2 regions of the Alkalihalobacillus sp. NPDC127517 genome follow, and region 1 is predicted to be linked to the other one. Evidence: a T-box and tRNA genes for the amino acid it is inferred to sense, from the RefSeq annotation. Region 1 holds a T-box; the other holds one or more tRNA genes.
The links. A T-box is a leader RNA that pairs with one kind of tRNA and senses whether it is charged. The one in region 1 lies ahead of leuS (leucine--tRNA ligase), so its partner is inferred to be a tRNA-Leu.
Positions count from the first base shown of each region.

Region 1 (6,966 bases):
CGTGTTGGCGAAACATCACCGCGAATGACCGTTTGAAACCAAATGCTTGATTCATCACCAATCTCGACATCGCCGGAAATCGTTACATAGTCAGCAATAAAAGCACTGTCTGAGATACGTGGTTTTTTGTTCAGATATGAATAAATCATGTAGGTTCATCCTTTCCGTCTCTTAAAAAAAACGCTATACTTAATCTTAACCTAATTCGATACGAAGGTAAAAACCAACGATGACTTATGTGGTAGCAAGGAGCTGAGGAATGTGTGGAAATGGGAAGTATCTGAGCCTAGAGGTGTCGTTGTGATGGTTCATGGCGCAGGTGAACATCACGGACGTTATGAATGGCTAGCAAAAAAATGGAACGAGCATGGCTTTGATGTCATTATGGGTGATTTACCTGGTCAAGGTAAAACAAGAGGTCGCCGCGGTCATATTCAGTCCTTCGGCCAATACTTAGATACTGTTGAGGAGTGGCTTGATGCAGCAAGAGAAAAAAGGCTTCCAATCCTTCTTTTAGGACACAGTATGGGAGGACTCATCTCCATTCGTACCGTGATGGAACGAGATAACTCACTAATCTATGGTGTCATTTTATCCTCTCCATGCCTGGACTTGAGTCATCCACTACCGAAAGTAAAAAAGGCTGCCTCCAAAGTATTACAGCATGTGGCACCAACCTTTAGCGTGAACTCCGGAATCCGCTCCGATCGAGCAACCCGAAATCAAGAGGTAGTAGAAGCTTATTTGACTGATCCCTTAAAAGTGAGTAAAGTGTCCGCAAGATGGTACCAGGAACTTGAAAAAACGATGCGACTTACAAGAAGATATCCAGAAAAATTCCCAAATATCCCCTTGCTCGTCCTTCAGGCAGGAGAGGATTTTCTTGTTGATAAACAGGCAACTCAGGAATGGTTTAACCATCTAGTCCTTACCCACAAAAGCTACAAAGAATGGGATGGGTTATATCATGAAATCTTTAACGAACCTGAGCGAGATGAAGTGTTTCGTCATGCTGTGAGCTTTGTGAATTTAATGTTTCCTTGATGAGCAGACAGAGTTGTGTCTGCTTTTTTGTGTAGATAAGAAGTGAAACGATATAAGAAGAACAAACTATTTTACGAGGAATCAATTAAAAACCCCCTCCATCTTTAGGTGGAGGGGGTTCGCTATCTATCTCGCTTCGCCACGTTTTAACAGTTCAAGCTTTCCTGTTTCAGGATGAATAACAAGTCCGTGAACAGGTACTTCTTTTGGCATCAGAGGATGGTTTTCAACAATGCTTACGCTATGGCTAACACTTTCTTCAACATCGCCAAACCCAGTTAAGAATTGTTTAATATCGACACCTGCATAATCAAGCGTGTCGATTGTTTTCAAGTCAACACCGCGCTCTTCGGCCTTTTTCAGGAAGCTCTCGGATTCGAGACCGGCCATTCCGCACATATGGTGGCCAATAATCATCACTTCTTCTGCTTGTAGCTCGTACACAGCAAGTAAAATACTTCTCATAATACTTCCAAAAGGATGAGAAATCACGGCACCTGCATTACGAATGATTTTTGCATCACCTTGTCCTACGTTCATGGAACGAGGAAGCAGCTCGGCTAAACGTGCATCCATACATGTAAGGATCACTATTTTTTTGTTAGGGAACTTCGTTGTTTGATAGTTTTCATACTCTTTTTCATCAACGAATTGCTGGTTAAATTCAAGAATGTTGTCTAAAATGGACACGTTTCTTCACTACCTCTCAATATAATTAGCGTTTTTCAATGGCGATGATAAAGGGTGGAGCATTTTTTTGATTAATAAAACCATACCGCAAAACATGGGCTTTGTCTTGTGGAAGCTGTTCAACAAAATCTAAAACTTGATCTTTTTCAATTGCTCCCTCAGGGTGACCATGGTAAACCACGAGTACAATCATCCCACCAGCTTGCATAGCCTCAAACAATCGAGAGATAGCCTCAATCGTTGTTTTGGCTAAGGTAGTAATTTGTTTGTCACCGCCTGGAAGATAGCCTAAGTTAAAAATGGCTGCTTTTAATGATGATACATGTTCGGGCTCGATGTGTTCAACAGCATGTTCATGTCCGGTTTGATGAAGATAAACCCGTTCATGTAGACCTTGATTGCGCAAACGCTCTTTGGTCGTTTGAATGGCTTGTTCTTGAACATCAAAGCTATACACATGACCGGTTGCACCAACAAGTCCCGCTAAGTAACAGCTGTCATGACCATTACCGGCTGTTGCATCCACAGCTGTATCTCCAGGTTCTAGTGCTTGTTCTAATAAGATTCTAGCGAAGGGAAGAATACCTTTTAGCTTCACTTGGTAGGAGCCTCCGCTCTATAGTGAATTCCCTGCCAGGTTCCGCGATCCTTTAATTCATTTTCAATACTGTTTAGTACATCCCACTTGTTCATACTCCACATTGGACCGATTAAAAGTTCGGGCGGACCGTCACCAGTTAATCTGTGAACGATCATTTCTTCTGGAATGACTTCTAATTGATCGGCAACTAACTTCACATACTCATCCATATTCATTAAATCAACAAGCCCTTTTTCATATTGCTTAACCATGCCTGTTTTCTTTAATAAATGGAGCAGGTGGATTTTTATCCCTTGAACATCAAGCTTGGCCACTTCTTTTGCTGTTTCAAGCATCATTTCCGGTGTTTCTAAAGGTAGTCCGTTAATGATGTGAGAGCAAACTCGAATGCCATGCTTTCGAAGCTTCGCAACGCCTTCTTTGTAGCACTCATAATCATGGGCGCGGTTGATAATGTTTGCAGTCCGCTCATGGACAGTTTGAAGTCCTAATTCTACCCACAGGTACGTACGTTGATTTAATTCTGCTAAATATTCTACAACATCATCAGGTAAACAATCTGGTCTTGTTGCAATCGAAAGACCAACCACACCTTCTTGTTTTAGAATAACCTCGTAGTAATTTCTTAACGTTTCAACAGGTGCATATGTATTTGTGTAGGCTTGAAAGTAGCCAATATACTTGCCTGTTTTCCATTTTTTATGCATTCGCTCTTTAATTGTGTGGAATTGAGTGACTAAGTCATCACTACGGTCTCCGGCAAAATCTCCAGATCCTCGTACACTACAAAATGTGCATCCGCCATGAGCAACTTGCCCATCACGATTCGGGCAGTCAAACCCTGCATCAAGCGGAATTTTAAATACTTTGGTGCCAAAGTGGTCACGGAGATGAGCACTCCATGTGTAATACCTTTTATCTATAAAGTGACTAGGCATTGAATCGGTCGCTGAATTCATCAAATCTACCTTCCTGTAAAACAAGTTGATATATAGTATGCTTATTTTTATCCTCCATTTTATCACGTGAAATTCGTAAGAGCCAATGAATTAAAAGGAAGCGGTCCATTTTAATGAAAAAATGAATTGCTTTTCTTATTTACTTGCCATAGGATTACGATTGGAGTGGGAGTTACCGTTAAGGAGAGTAAAATACGTTGCCAAAATCAATTTGGATTTTATTAATCACGATGACCATGAGTATCACGGGTGCTTCGTTTTTGTGGCCTTTAAATGCCATTATTATTCACGAGGAGCTAGGGAAGTCACTGACGGTTGCTGGTTTTATCTTACTATTAAACTCTGCAGCAGGAGCATGTGGAAATTTAGTTGGTGGTAGATTGTTTGATGAGATTGGTTCCTATCGCACATTAATAATCGCACTAAGCATTGCCACAGGTAGTGCTTGTTTACTGGCGTTTCAATATAGCTTCTATTTTTATATGTTTCTATTAATGGGGATTGGGTTTGGATCTGGGATGATGATTCCTACACTTTATGCATTAGCAGGATCACTTTGGCCTGAGGGTGGTCGTCGTCCGTATAACGCCATTTATGTATCTCAAAATGTTGGAGTGGCACTAGGGACAGCGCTTATTGGAATCATTGCACAAAATGATTTAACAAACGTATTTCGTGCAAATGCACTTATGCATATGGCCTTATTTGTCTTTGTCATTTTCGCCTTCCGAGGGCTCGAAGCACGCGGAGCAAAGGCTCGGGTAAAAGAATTACGAGAAAAGATTCCGTTTCGCGTCCATTACCGGATTCATGCTCTTATTTTAATTAGCATTGCGTTTGTCATTTGTTGGATGGGATACACGCAGTGGCAGGCAAATGTCTCTGTACACACGCAAAATCTTGGAATATCACTTGGGTCATATAGTTTGTTTTGGACAGTAAACGGGCTCTTAATTGTTTGTGCTCAGCCTCTGCTCGCTTGGGTGATTCGTAAGTGGATTCAACAAATCAAGGCGCAAATGATCGCGGGTGTCTTATTGTTTGCACTATCCTTCCTCGTGTTAACACAAGCAGAACAGTTCTCGATCTTCATGGTTGCGATGATTATCTTAACGATCGGTGAAATGTTTATTTGGCCGGCTGTTCCAACAGTTGCAAGTCAGTTAGCACCAAAAGGAAGGGAAGGCTTTTACCAAGGGCTCGTAAATAGTGTGGCGATGGTAGGACGTATGGTAGGTCCTGTCTTTGGCGGATTTATCGTTGATGTATACTCGATCTATGTATTATTTTACGTGTTAGTAGGCATGCTTATTGTATCTATTCCATTTCTAATGGCCTATGACAAACCTTTGAAAAAGCAAATAAAACAAACGAGACAAGCACCCAATTTGTAAACAATCTGAGCGGTCGCTTGACAGAGCGGGTACAACTTCATACAATACTAATAAGTTCATATGAGATGTTGATGTTAACGAGGACTAGTAGATGTTATCTGGGATTGCAGAGAGTTGGCGGAGGGTGCAAGCCAATCGAACAGATTCATCGAACTCGCCTCCGAGTCTTGAGGGTGAAGTGGAGTAGCCTTCAACGGGTAACGACCGTTATTTGTGTAAAGAGTGAACAGAGGATCGTTCTCTGTTAATCTGGGTGGTACCGCGGGATAAGCATATATGCTAACTCTCGTCCCTGATAATGCAACATGTTATTAGGGACGGGAGTTTTTTGTGTTGATGCAAACGGACTCATGTTTACAACGGACTGGACCATAAACCATTACAGGAGGAAGTACGATGTCTTTTTCACATAATAAAATCGAACCAAAGTGGCAAGCACATTGGGAAGAAAATAAAACATTCCAAACAAACACGAAAAGCGACAAGCCAAAATACTACGCGTTAGATATGTTCCCTTATCCATCAGGTGCGGGACTTCATGTAGGTCATCCAGAAGGAATGACGGCAACTGATATTTTATCAAGAATGAAACGGATGCAAGGCTACGAAGTCATGCACCCAATGGGTTGGGATGCGTTTGGTCTTCCTGCTGAGCAATATGCGATTGATACAGGAAATGCACCAGCTGCATTCACTCAATTAAACATTAATACGTTTCGTAGACAAATTAAAGAACTTGGTTTCTCTTACGACTGGGATCGTGAAGTTGATACAACGGATCCAAACTATTACAAATGGACCCAATGGATCTTCATTAAACTGTACGAAAAAGGTCTAGCTTATGTTGATGAAGTGGCAGTAAACTGGTGTCCAGCACTAGGAACAGTTCTTGCGAATGAAGAGATTGTTGATGGAGTCAGTGAGCGCGGGGGGCACCCTGTAGAGCGTCGTCCAATGAGACAGTGGGTATTACGTATTACAAACTATGCGGATCGCTTACTTGAAGACTTAGATGATCTTGATTGGCCAGAAAACTTAAAAGACATGCAGCGTAACTGGATTGGTCGTTCTGAAGGGGCCGAGGTTGACTTTGCAATCGATGGCTTTGATGATGTGATCTCTGTGTTTACCACACGTCCTGATACGTTATTCGGTGCAACTTATATGGTATTGGCACCTGAGCATAAGTTAGTGTCAACCATTACGACAGCGGATCAACAAGACGAGGTTGAAGCATATCAAAAGAAAGTCGCAACAAAAAGTGATCTTGAACGTACGGAGCTTTCTAAAGAGAAATCAGGTGCATTTACAGGAGCCTATGCAATTAACCCAATCAACGGAGAAAAGATCCCTGTTTGGATTGCTGACTATGTGTTAGTAAGCTACGGTACGGGAGCAATCATGGCTGTCCCTGCGCATGATGAACGTGATTACGAATTTGCGACTGCTTTTTCGCTTCCAATTCGTGAAGTAGTTGCAGGTGGAAACATTGATGCTGAAGCCTATACGGGTGACGGTGAGCATGTGAACTCTGATTTCCTAGATGGGTTAGGAAAAGAAGAGGGGATTCAAAAAGCAATTGCTTGGCTTGAAGAAAAAGAAGTAGGAACAAAAAAGGTGACCTATCGTCTTCGCGACTGGTTATTCAGCCGTCAACGTTATTGGGGAGAACCGATTCCAATCATTCATTGGGAAGATGGAACTTCAACAACTGTTCCTGAAGATCAGCTTCCACTCGTGCTACCTGAAATGGAAGAGATTAAGCCGTCTGGAGCGGGGGAGTCCCCACTTGCTAACGCAACAGAGTGGTTAGAAGTAACAGATCCTAAGACTGGAATGAAAGGCCGTAGAGAAACAAATACGATGCCGCAATGGGCAGGTAGCTGCTGGTACTATCTTCGTTACCTTGATCCAGATAATTCAGAAGCACTAGCTGATCCTGAGATCTTGAAGGAATGGTTGCCGGTAGATATGTACATTGGTGGACAAGAGCACGCTGTCTTGCACTTATTGTATGCACGTTTCTGGCACAAATTCTTGTATGATATCGGTGCTGTACCTACAAAAGAACCGTTCCAGCGTTTATATAACCAAGGAATGATTCTAGGCGAGAACAACGAGAAGATGAGTAAGTCAAAAGGAAATGTTGTAAATCCGGATGATGTCATCAAATCACATGGTGCCGATACATTACGTTTATATGAAATGTTTATGGGGCCACTTGATGGAACGATTGCTTGGTCGACAAATGGATTGGATGGTTCACGTCGTTTCCTTG
Region 1 is NZ_JBNNQX010000008.1:125,406-132,371, reverse strand. It holds gene ACQKKO_RS12580 (gamma carbonic anhydrase) at 1-149, opposite strand, end outside; gene ACQKKO_RS12575 (alpha/beta hydrolase) at 262-1,044, shown strand; gene ACQKKO_RS12570 (beta-class carbonic anhydrase) at 1,171-1,734, opposite strand; gene mnmM (tRNA 5-(aminomethyl)-2-thiouridylate-methyltransferase MnmM) at 1,760-2,332, opposite strand; gene mnmL (tRNA modification radical SAM protein MnmL/YtqA) at 2,329-3,294, opposite strand; gene ACQKKO_RS12555 (MDR family MFS transporter) at 3,492-4,688, shown strand; T-box leader at 4,754-4,985, shown strand; gene leuS (leucine--tRNA ligase) at 5,085-6,966, shown strand, end outside.

Region 2 (6,966 bases), on a different contig from region 1:
TAATCGCTCCTGTTTTAAAAACAGCGCACCAATCAAATCATTCATGGCTTCTGTATTATCCGGGTGCTGGGCAATCCGGAGGTAAGCCAGCGCTTTTTTGACTACCTTCCGTCTGTAGAAGGATTCTCCGTCCTGCTCAATCATAAATGGAATGCTCGACTGAATTAGCCGTTCAAATAAAGCCATTGAGTGGACGTTTGTTCGGTAGAGAATGGCAAAATCAGAAGGACGTGCACCATCTTGAATACGTTCATTCATATCTGTCACAATCATGGTTGCTTCCTCTTCTTCATCATAAGGAAAGAAAAGAAAAGGAACCGTTTCTGAAGTCGTTTGGGCTTGAAGTTCCTTACTCATTCGTTGCTTATTCGTTTTAACAACGTTATTGGCAAGGGATACGATCGGATGAGTGGACCGGTAATTCTGATCTAAAATAATCGTCTCACCTTCTGGATATAAAGCAGGGAAACGGCGGAGGTATTCAGGATCACTTCCTCTAAAAGCGTAAATGGATTGATCATCATCACCTACAACACAAAGGTTGCGATTCGGCTCACATAATAGTTGAATCAGCTTAAATTGTATTTTATTAATGTCTTGGAATTCATCTACTGAAACATAAGAAAACCGTTCTTGGTATCGTTTAAGTAAGGTTTGATTGGAAGTGAGCATGTCATAACAACCTGTTAACATGTCGTCAAAATCAAAGGTAGATCGAGCTTGTCTTGTTTCTTCATACGTTTTATACAAAGAGGCGCAACGCTCTTCCCAATGGTCAAGTGGTTTCACTTGATCTGGAGTCATCAAGTGATTTTTCCACCAGCTTATTTGAGTGAGAGCTTGATCATAGGCGAATTCTTTCTCATCAAGCCCCATGTTGCGACCTGCCTCTTTAATGATTTGTACTCGTTGCCACTCCTTTAACAAAAAACGGCTGTCCCATTTCTCTGGCTCATGATGTAGAAGCATTTTATAGAAAATGCTATGAAAGGTTCCAATCATTAATTTCCGCAAGGTTTGTTTAGAAAGACCAGGATAAATCTTCATCCGTTCTTTCATTTCTCTTGCAGCTTTTGCCGTAAAAGTAACAAGGATCATTTGCTCAGGTAATATGCCGATGTGCTGAAGCATGTAAGCCGCTCTACTTGTTAGGACACGCGTTTTTCCACTGCCAGCACCAGCCACAAGTAATAATGGTCCTTCGGTTTTCGTGACAGCGTTCCACTGTGCTTCGTCAAGAACGATATTTGATTCCACAAGTGATTGTCGGTAAGGGTGCGACTGGTTCGCTTTAACTGAAGAAGACTTTGTAAAGGAGGGAAAGCTGTGAATTGAAACAGGTTCCTTCCACTCCAAATCATTAACTGGCTTAGATTGAGATTCAATAGAGCGGCCTTTGGGTAATATAAACCCACCGACACTCGTTTCTGTTTGATTTATAGTAGGTTGTTCTGTTTTTGTTTGTGCCTGTTCCAGTTTTTTTACCTGTTCCTCACAATCAAATACTGAATGAGGGTGATCAAATGAGGGCGCGCACTTTATGCTCATGCTCATACGCACAGGCTCCTGACAATGAGGACAGGTGACTTCTCCTCTTTTAGCAGCTTGGTACACTCGCTGCCACTCACTACGGTCTAGTATAGGTAAGGTCGTTAATTTATGTTGATAAAATGCTGTTTGCATGCTAAAACATCCTTTGCATCAATCGCTACATCTCTAGAAAGATACTATCAATCGTAGCAAATTTAAGAAAGAAAAGGGAGAATAATTTCAGGAGAATGTTGTGAACATTCGAGAATGTAAGAAGGTGAAAAGATGAACATAGGTCAGTGTGAGCTTTGTTTGCGGGAAGAAGTTGAACGAACACTCCATCATTTAACGCCAAGACAAAAGGGAGGAGCTAACCTAGAAACTGCAATGCTTTGTATTCCTTGCCATAAGCAAATTCATGTATTGTATAGTAATGAGGAGCTTGCAGCCAGACTATCAACAATCAAAGAATTACAAGAGGATGAAGCAGTTAGAAGATTCATTAAGTGGATACGAAAACAACCCTCCAAAACGATTCCAAAAACAAGAAAGAAATCAAAATAGACGAGCGCACCGATGGATGTGCTCGTCTAATATATTGGGCTAGTTGGATTCGAACCAACGTTAGCGGGTTCTGAGTTCGCTACCATCCACTTGGCTATAGCCCATTGTAATGTTGACTCTATTAGTATGTCCGTTTAACCAAATTTTATGATTATAGAAGGGAAAAAGAAAAAGATGTCGAATGAATTTTAACAGATGTAAAAGAAAGTAGGTGAATCATTGTACGAAATCGATAAAGAAAGCACCCGTCTCATTGAAGATGCCATTCATAAGCAGGGAACGGACATTCATTTTATCCCACAAAAAAATCATTGCTTTGTCCATTACCGAATTCATGGGGAAATGGTATCGCAACGTCGGCTCACGCATCATGTAGCAGAACGGATGATTAGCCATTTTAAATACATGTCTGGTATGGACATCGGCGAACGCAGAAAACCCCAAAGCATGGCAATGAATATGCACTCAACAAAAGGTCTTTATTCACTTAGACTATCCACGTTACCCGCACACGGAATGGAAAGCTTGGCCATTCGACTAATCCCACAAACAGAGCTTCAATCGTTAGACGCATTACCTCTTATCTCAACTCAATTAACAAAACTCCAACACCTAACCCAGCTTCGAAATGGACTAATTTTAATCTGTGGCCCAACTGGTTCTGGTAAAACAACAACGTTATACGGGATGGCAAACGAAATTATCCAGGAACATACGAGATCTCTCATTACAATTGAAGATCCAGTAGAACGGATGTTGCCGTCAACTGTGCAACTAGAAGTTAACCGGCGAGCTGGTTTGACCTTTGAGACTGGGCTTAGAGCCATTCTACGTCATGATCCTGATGTCATCATTGTAGGGGAGATTCGCGATAAAGAAACAGCGGCGCTTGCAATCAGGGCAGCTTTAACGGGGCATCTTGTGATTGCAAGTATTCATACAACAGATGCGTATCAGGCTGTGTTGCGTTTTCAGGAATACGGGTTGTCAAAAATGGAACTAGCAGAAGTATGCCAAGCAATGGTTGCTCAAAGGCTGGTTGGTACAGTTTGGAGTCACCAGCGTGCTCTTTATGAGATCCTTGATGGCGATTTGTTAACGAAGGCTGTATTAACAGGTACACGTCCAGCCTACTATCAACTTATCCATGCAGCTAGGAAAGCCTGGGCATTGGGGTTTATTTCTAGTGCAATGGTTAAACGAATGGAGGAATGGACCTGATTATATTACGAAAAAAACGTAATCAATTGGAACAAGCTAAACGTTTGATTCGAATAGGAAATTTGCTGGAGCAAGGGTATTCGATGGATGCAGCCCTTTCATTTATCGCCTTACATGGGAATGAGTCTGTTCAAGCTCAACTTGAACAAATACAATCTGACTTACACAGCGGTGCACGCATTCATGAAGCATTTGAACACTTGAATCTACCTGCTGATATCCTTTCGTTTATTTATTTTTATGAAGAGCAGGGCGAAGTGGCTAAAGGGCTAATCCAGGCAGGAATCGTATTTGAGGGGAGAGAGAAAACAAGAGTTCAAATTCAAAAGCTATTACGCTACCCACTTGTTTTAGGCTGGGCTGGCGTTATGGTTTTAATCATCGTTCAACAGTTTATCGTTCCACACTTTCAGAATTTGTTTGTCTCAATGAACAGCAATCCTCCAGCTTTAACCGCGTTTTTCTTCAGGTTCTTAGAAAATCTTCCCTTCATTGCTTCTGTTTTCTTTATCATTCTTTTCTCTCTTTATATGTACTATCGTATAAAGATTAAGCCCATCCCACCGCATTTAAAGATCAATAAGCTATTACAGTTAAAGTTAACGCGACGGGTGACCCGCAGAATCATTACTTACTATTTTTCTTTGCAATTTGGGAGACTTCTTGGAGGAGGGATGTCGATACAGCATGCATTGTCTATCTTCGAGAATCAGACGTATCTCCCTTTTTTTCAACACGAGGCTCATCAAATGAAAAGGGAACTACAGCAAGGAGAGTCGCTCAGCCAGATGCTCTTAAATCGTCATTACTTTCTTAAAGATCTTTCATTTGTTGTGGAGAATGGAAATCGTACAGGCTACCTAGCGTCTGATTTACAAAATTACAGTGAGTTACTCTTTATAGATCTTGAAGAATCGTTAAGGAAGGGACTGGCACTTCTACAGCCTGTATTCTTCATTGGTATGGGCGGATTTATCTTTGTTGTGTTTTTATCCGTTATGCTTCCCATGTTTGAAATGATCGGAGCTTTGCGGTAATATAAGGGGAGAAAACAAGCCTTTTCTCCCTTTCAAAAAAAATATTTAAACTTTTTTTGAAAAAGGGTTGCGCAAATCAAAGGTACCGTGTTATATTATTAAACGTCGCCGATAGTTATTCGGAACGACAGCGAAACACTAACGAAATACATAGCAAGTCACATGACTAACGAGGGGCCTTAGCTCAGCTGGGAGAGCGCCTGCCTTGCACGCAGGAGGTCAGCGGTTCGATCCCGCTAGGCTCCACTTTCATTGTTTTTTCTCGGAGGAATACCCAAGTCTGGCTGAAGGGATCGGTCTTGAAAACCGACAGGCGGGTCAAACCGCGCGGGGGTTCGAATCCCTCTTCCTCCTCCATTTTTATTAACTTTATAACGTCGCGGGGTGGAGCAGTCTGGTAGCTCGTCGGGCTCATAACCCGAAGGTCGAAGGTTCAAATCCTTCCCCCGCAATTACCTTTTGTTTGATGGGCTATAGCCAAGCGGTAAGGCAACGGATTTTGATTCCGTCATTCCCTGGTTCGATCCCAGGTAGCCCAGCCATTTTGCGGAAGTAGTTCAGTGGTAGAACACCACCTTGCCAAGGTGGGGGTCGCGAGTTCGAATCTCGTCTTCCGCTTCGCTGTACTATGTATGCGAATGAATTGGCTGTATGTGAATATGCGGGTGTAGTTTAGTGGTAAAACCTCAGCCTTCCAAGCTGATGATGTGAGTTCGATTCTCATCACCCGCTTTTCTAGAGTATGGGCCTGTAGCTCAGCTGGTTAGAGCGCACGCCTGATAAGCGTGAGGTCGGTGGTTCGAGTCCACTCAGGCCCATCATACTCTTCATTAAGATAAGAGCTATGCTTTTTGACTCTTGGAGAAGTACCCAAGTGGCTGAAGGGGCGCCCCTGCTAAGGGTGTAGGTCGTGTAAGCGGCGCGAGGGTTCAAATCCCTCCTTCTCCGCCATTTTGAAGAAATTAAATACGCGGGTGTGGCGGAATTGGCAGACGCGCTAGATTTAGGATCTAGTGTCTTATGACGTGGGGGTTCAAGTCCCTTCACCCGCATTGCTGAAAGAGCCTTGATTTTATCAACTAAAATCAAGGCTCTTTTTCTGTCTATTTAATTGTAGTGAGCTGAGACTATAATAGAGGCTTCTATCATAAAAAAGGGACCGTATCTACTTGAGTTACGGTCCTTTAAAAGAAATCTTATGAAAAACAAATTAAGCTGAATCTTTCTTCCAATACGAGACATCAATCTCTAGAGGGAGATTATTTGCTCGTGCCTTTTTAGCTGCTCGGAAGAATAAAGTGATAAGAATAGCTGCACCAACAAGCCCTCCTATCCAAGAGGCTGTCATAGGGAGCCTGAATCCAATTTGAGCATTTAAGATATACGTAATAACCATGACAAGCATAAAACTTCCTGGAACAAGAGAGATCCAGTAGTTCTTTCTGGCAATATACAAATACATTGCACCTACAAATAAAGCAATCACGGCGGTGGCTTGATTGGCCCAGCTAAAATAACGCCACAAAATATTAAAGTCGATTTGTGTGAGTCCTACTGAGATTAAAAAGAGAGGAACCGCAATAAGAAAACGTTTTGAAATCTTACGTTGGGCAACATTTAAGTACTCGGCTATAATCATGCGTGCGCTTCGAAATGCTGTGTCACCAGATGTGATGGGTAATACAACAACACCTAAAACAGCAATTGTTCCTCCGATTGCTCCTAACATCAGAGTAGAGACCTCGTTAACAATAGCTCCAGGCCCACCAGCAGCAAGCATTTCATTTAAACCTCCGTACCCATTTACTAAGCTCATGGCTGCCGCAGCCCAAATCATGGCAATGATCCCTTCTGCAATCATCATGCCATAAAAGATCTTCCGGCCTTGCTTTTCTCGTTTTGTTGTCCTTGAGATAATAGGTGTTTGTGTGGCATGGAATCCTGATAATGCACCACAGGTAATCGTGAAAAAGATTAAAGGCATAACAGGTAAGTTGTCAGGGTGAAAATTTGTAAACGACAGCTCAGGAATCGGAGCACCTTTTACAAGCATCATAATGCCTATACCCGCTGTACCTAAAAGAAGAAGGGCACCGAAAAATGGGTAAATTCGTCCAATGATCTTATCAACCGGCATGAGTGTAGCGAACACATAATAAATAAAGATTGCCGCAATAATGAGACCTAAAGCAATTCGGCCATCCATTAATAAATGTAATAAGCTTGCGGGTGTTGAAACGAATACGGTTCCAACTAAAAGAAGTAGTAAAACAGCAAAAGCATTTACAACATGCTTCATAATATTTCCGAGAAATTTACTAGCTAATGCAGGTAGATGTGCCCCTTTATTTCTTATTGAAATCATCCCTGTCAGATAATCATGCACAGCACCTGCAAAAATACAGCCTACAACAATCCAGATAAAGGCCACAGGACCATACAAAGCTCCCATAATTGGTCCAAACACAGGACCAGTACCTGCGATGTTTAATAACTGTATGAGCGAGTTTTTTGTTGTGCTAATTGGCACATAGTCAACATTGTCTGCATTCACGTACGCAGGCGTAGGGCGTTCTTCTTTTACTCCAAAGATACGCTCGACCACTTTACCATA
Region 2 is NZ_JBNNQX010000004.1:202,536-209,501, reverse strand. It holds gene ACQKKO_RS06960 (ATP-dependent helicase) at 1-1,683, opposite strand, end outside; gene hlpB (HNH nuclease-like protein HlpB) at 1,816-2,094, shown strand; tRNA gene ACQKKO_RS06950 (tRNA-Leu) at 2,129-2,198, opposite strand; gene comGA (competence type IV pilus ATPase ComGA) at 2,314-3,315, shown strand; gene comGB (competence type IV pilus assembly protein ComGB) at 3,306-4,352, shown strand; tRNA gene ACQKKO_RS06935 (tRNA-Ala) at 4,526-4,598, shown strand; tRNA gene ACQKKO_RS06930 (tRNA-Ser) at 4,617-4,709, shown strand; tRNA gene ACQKKO_RS06925 (tRNA-Met) at 4,731-4,804, shown strand; tRNA gene ACQKKO_RS06920 (tRNA-Gln) at 4,820-4,894, shown strand; tRNA gene ACQKKO_RS06915 (tRNA-Gly) at 4,899-4,970, shown strand; tRNA gene ACQKKO_RS06910 (tRNA-Gly) at 5,014-5,084, shown strand; tRNA gene ACQKKO_RS06905 (tRNA-Ile) at 5,097-5,170, shown strand; tRNA gene ACQKKO_RS06900 (tRNA-Ser) at 5,213-5,303, shown strand; tRNA gene ACQKKO_RS06895 (tRNA-Leu) at 5,323-5,404, shown strand; gene ACQKKO_RS06890 (carbon starvation CstA family protein) at 5,563-6,966, opposite strand, start outside.
Region 2: it has a tRNA-Leu gene. The T-box ahead of leuS (leucine--tRNA ligase) is inferred to sense a tRNA for this amino acid. The anticodon was not compared.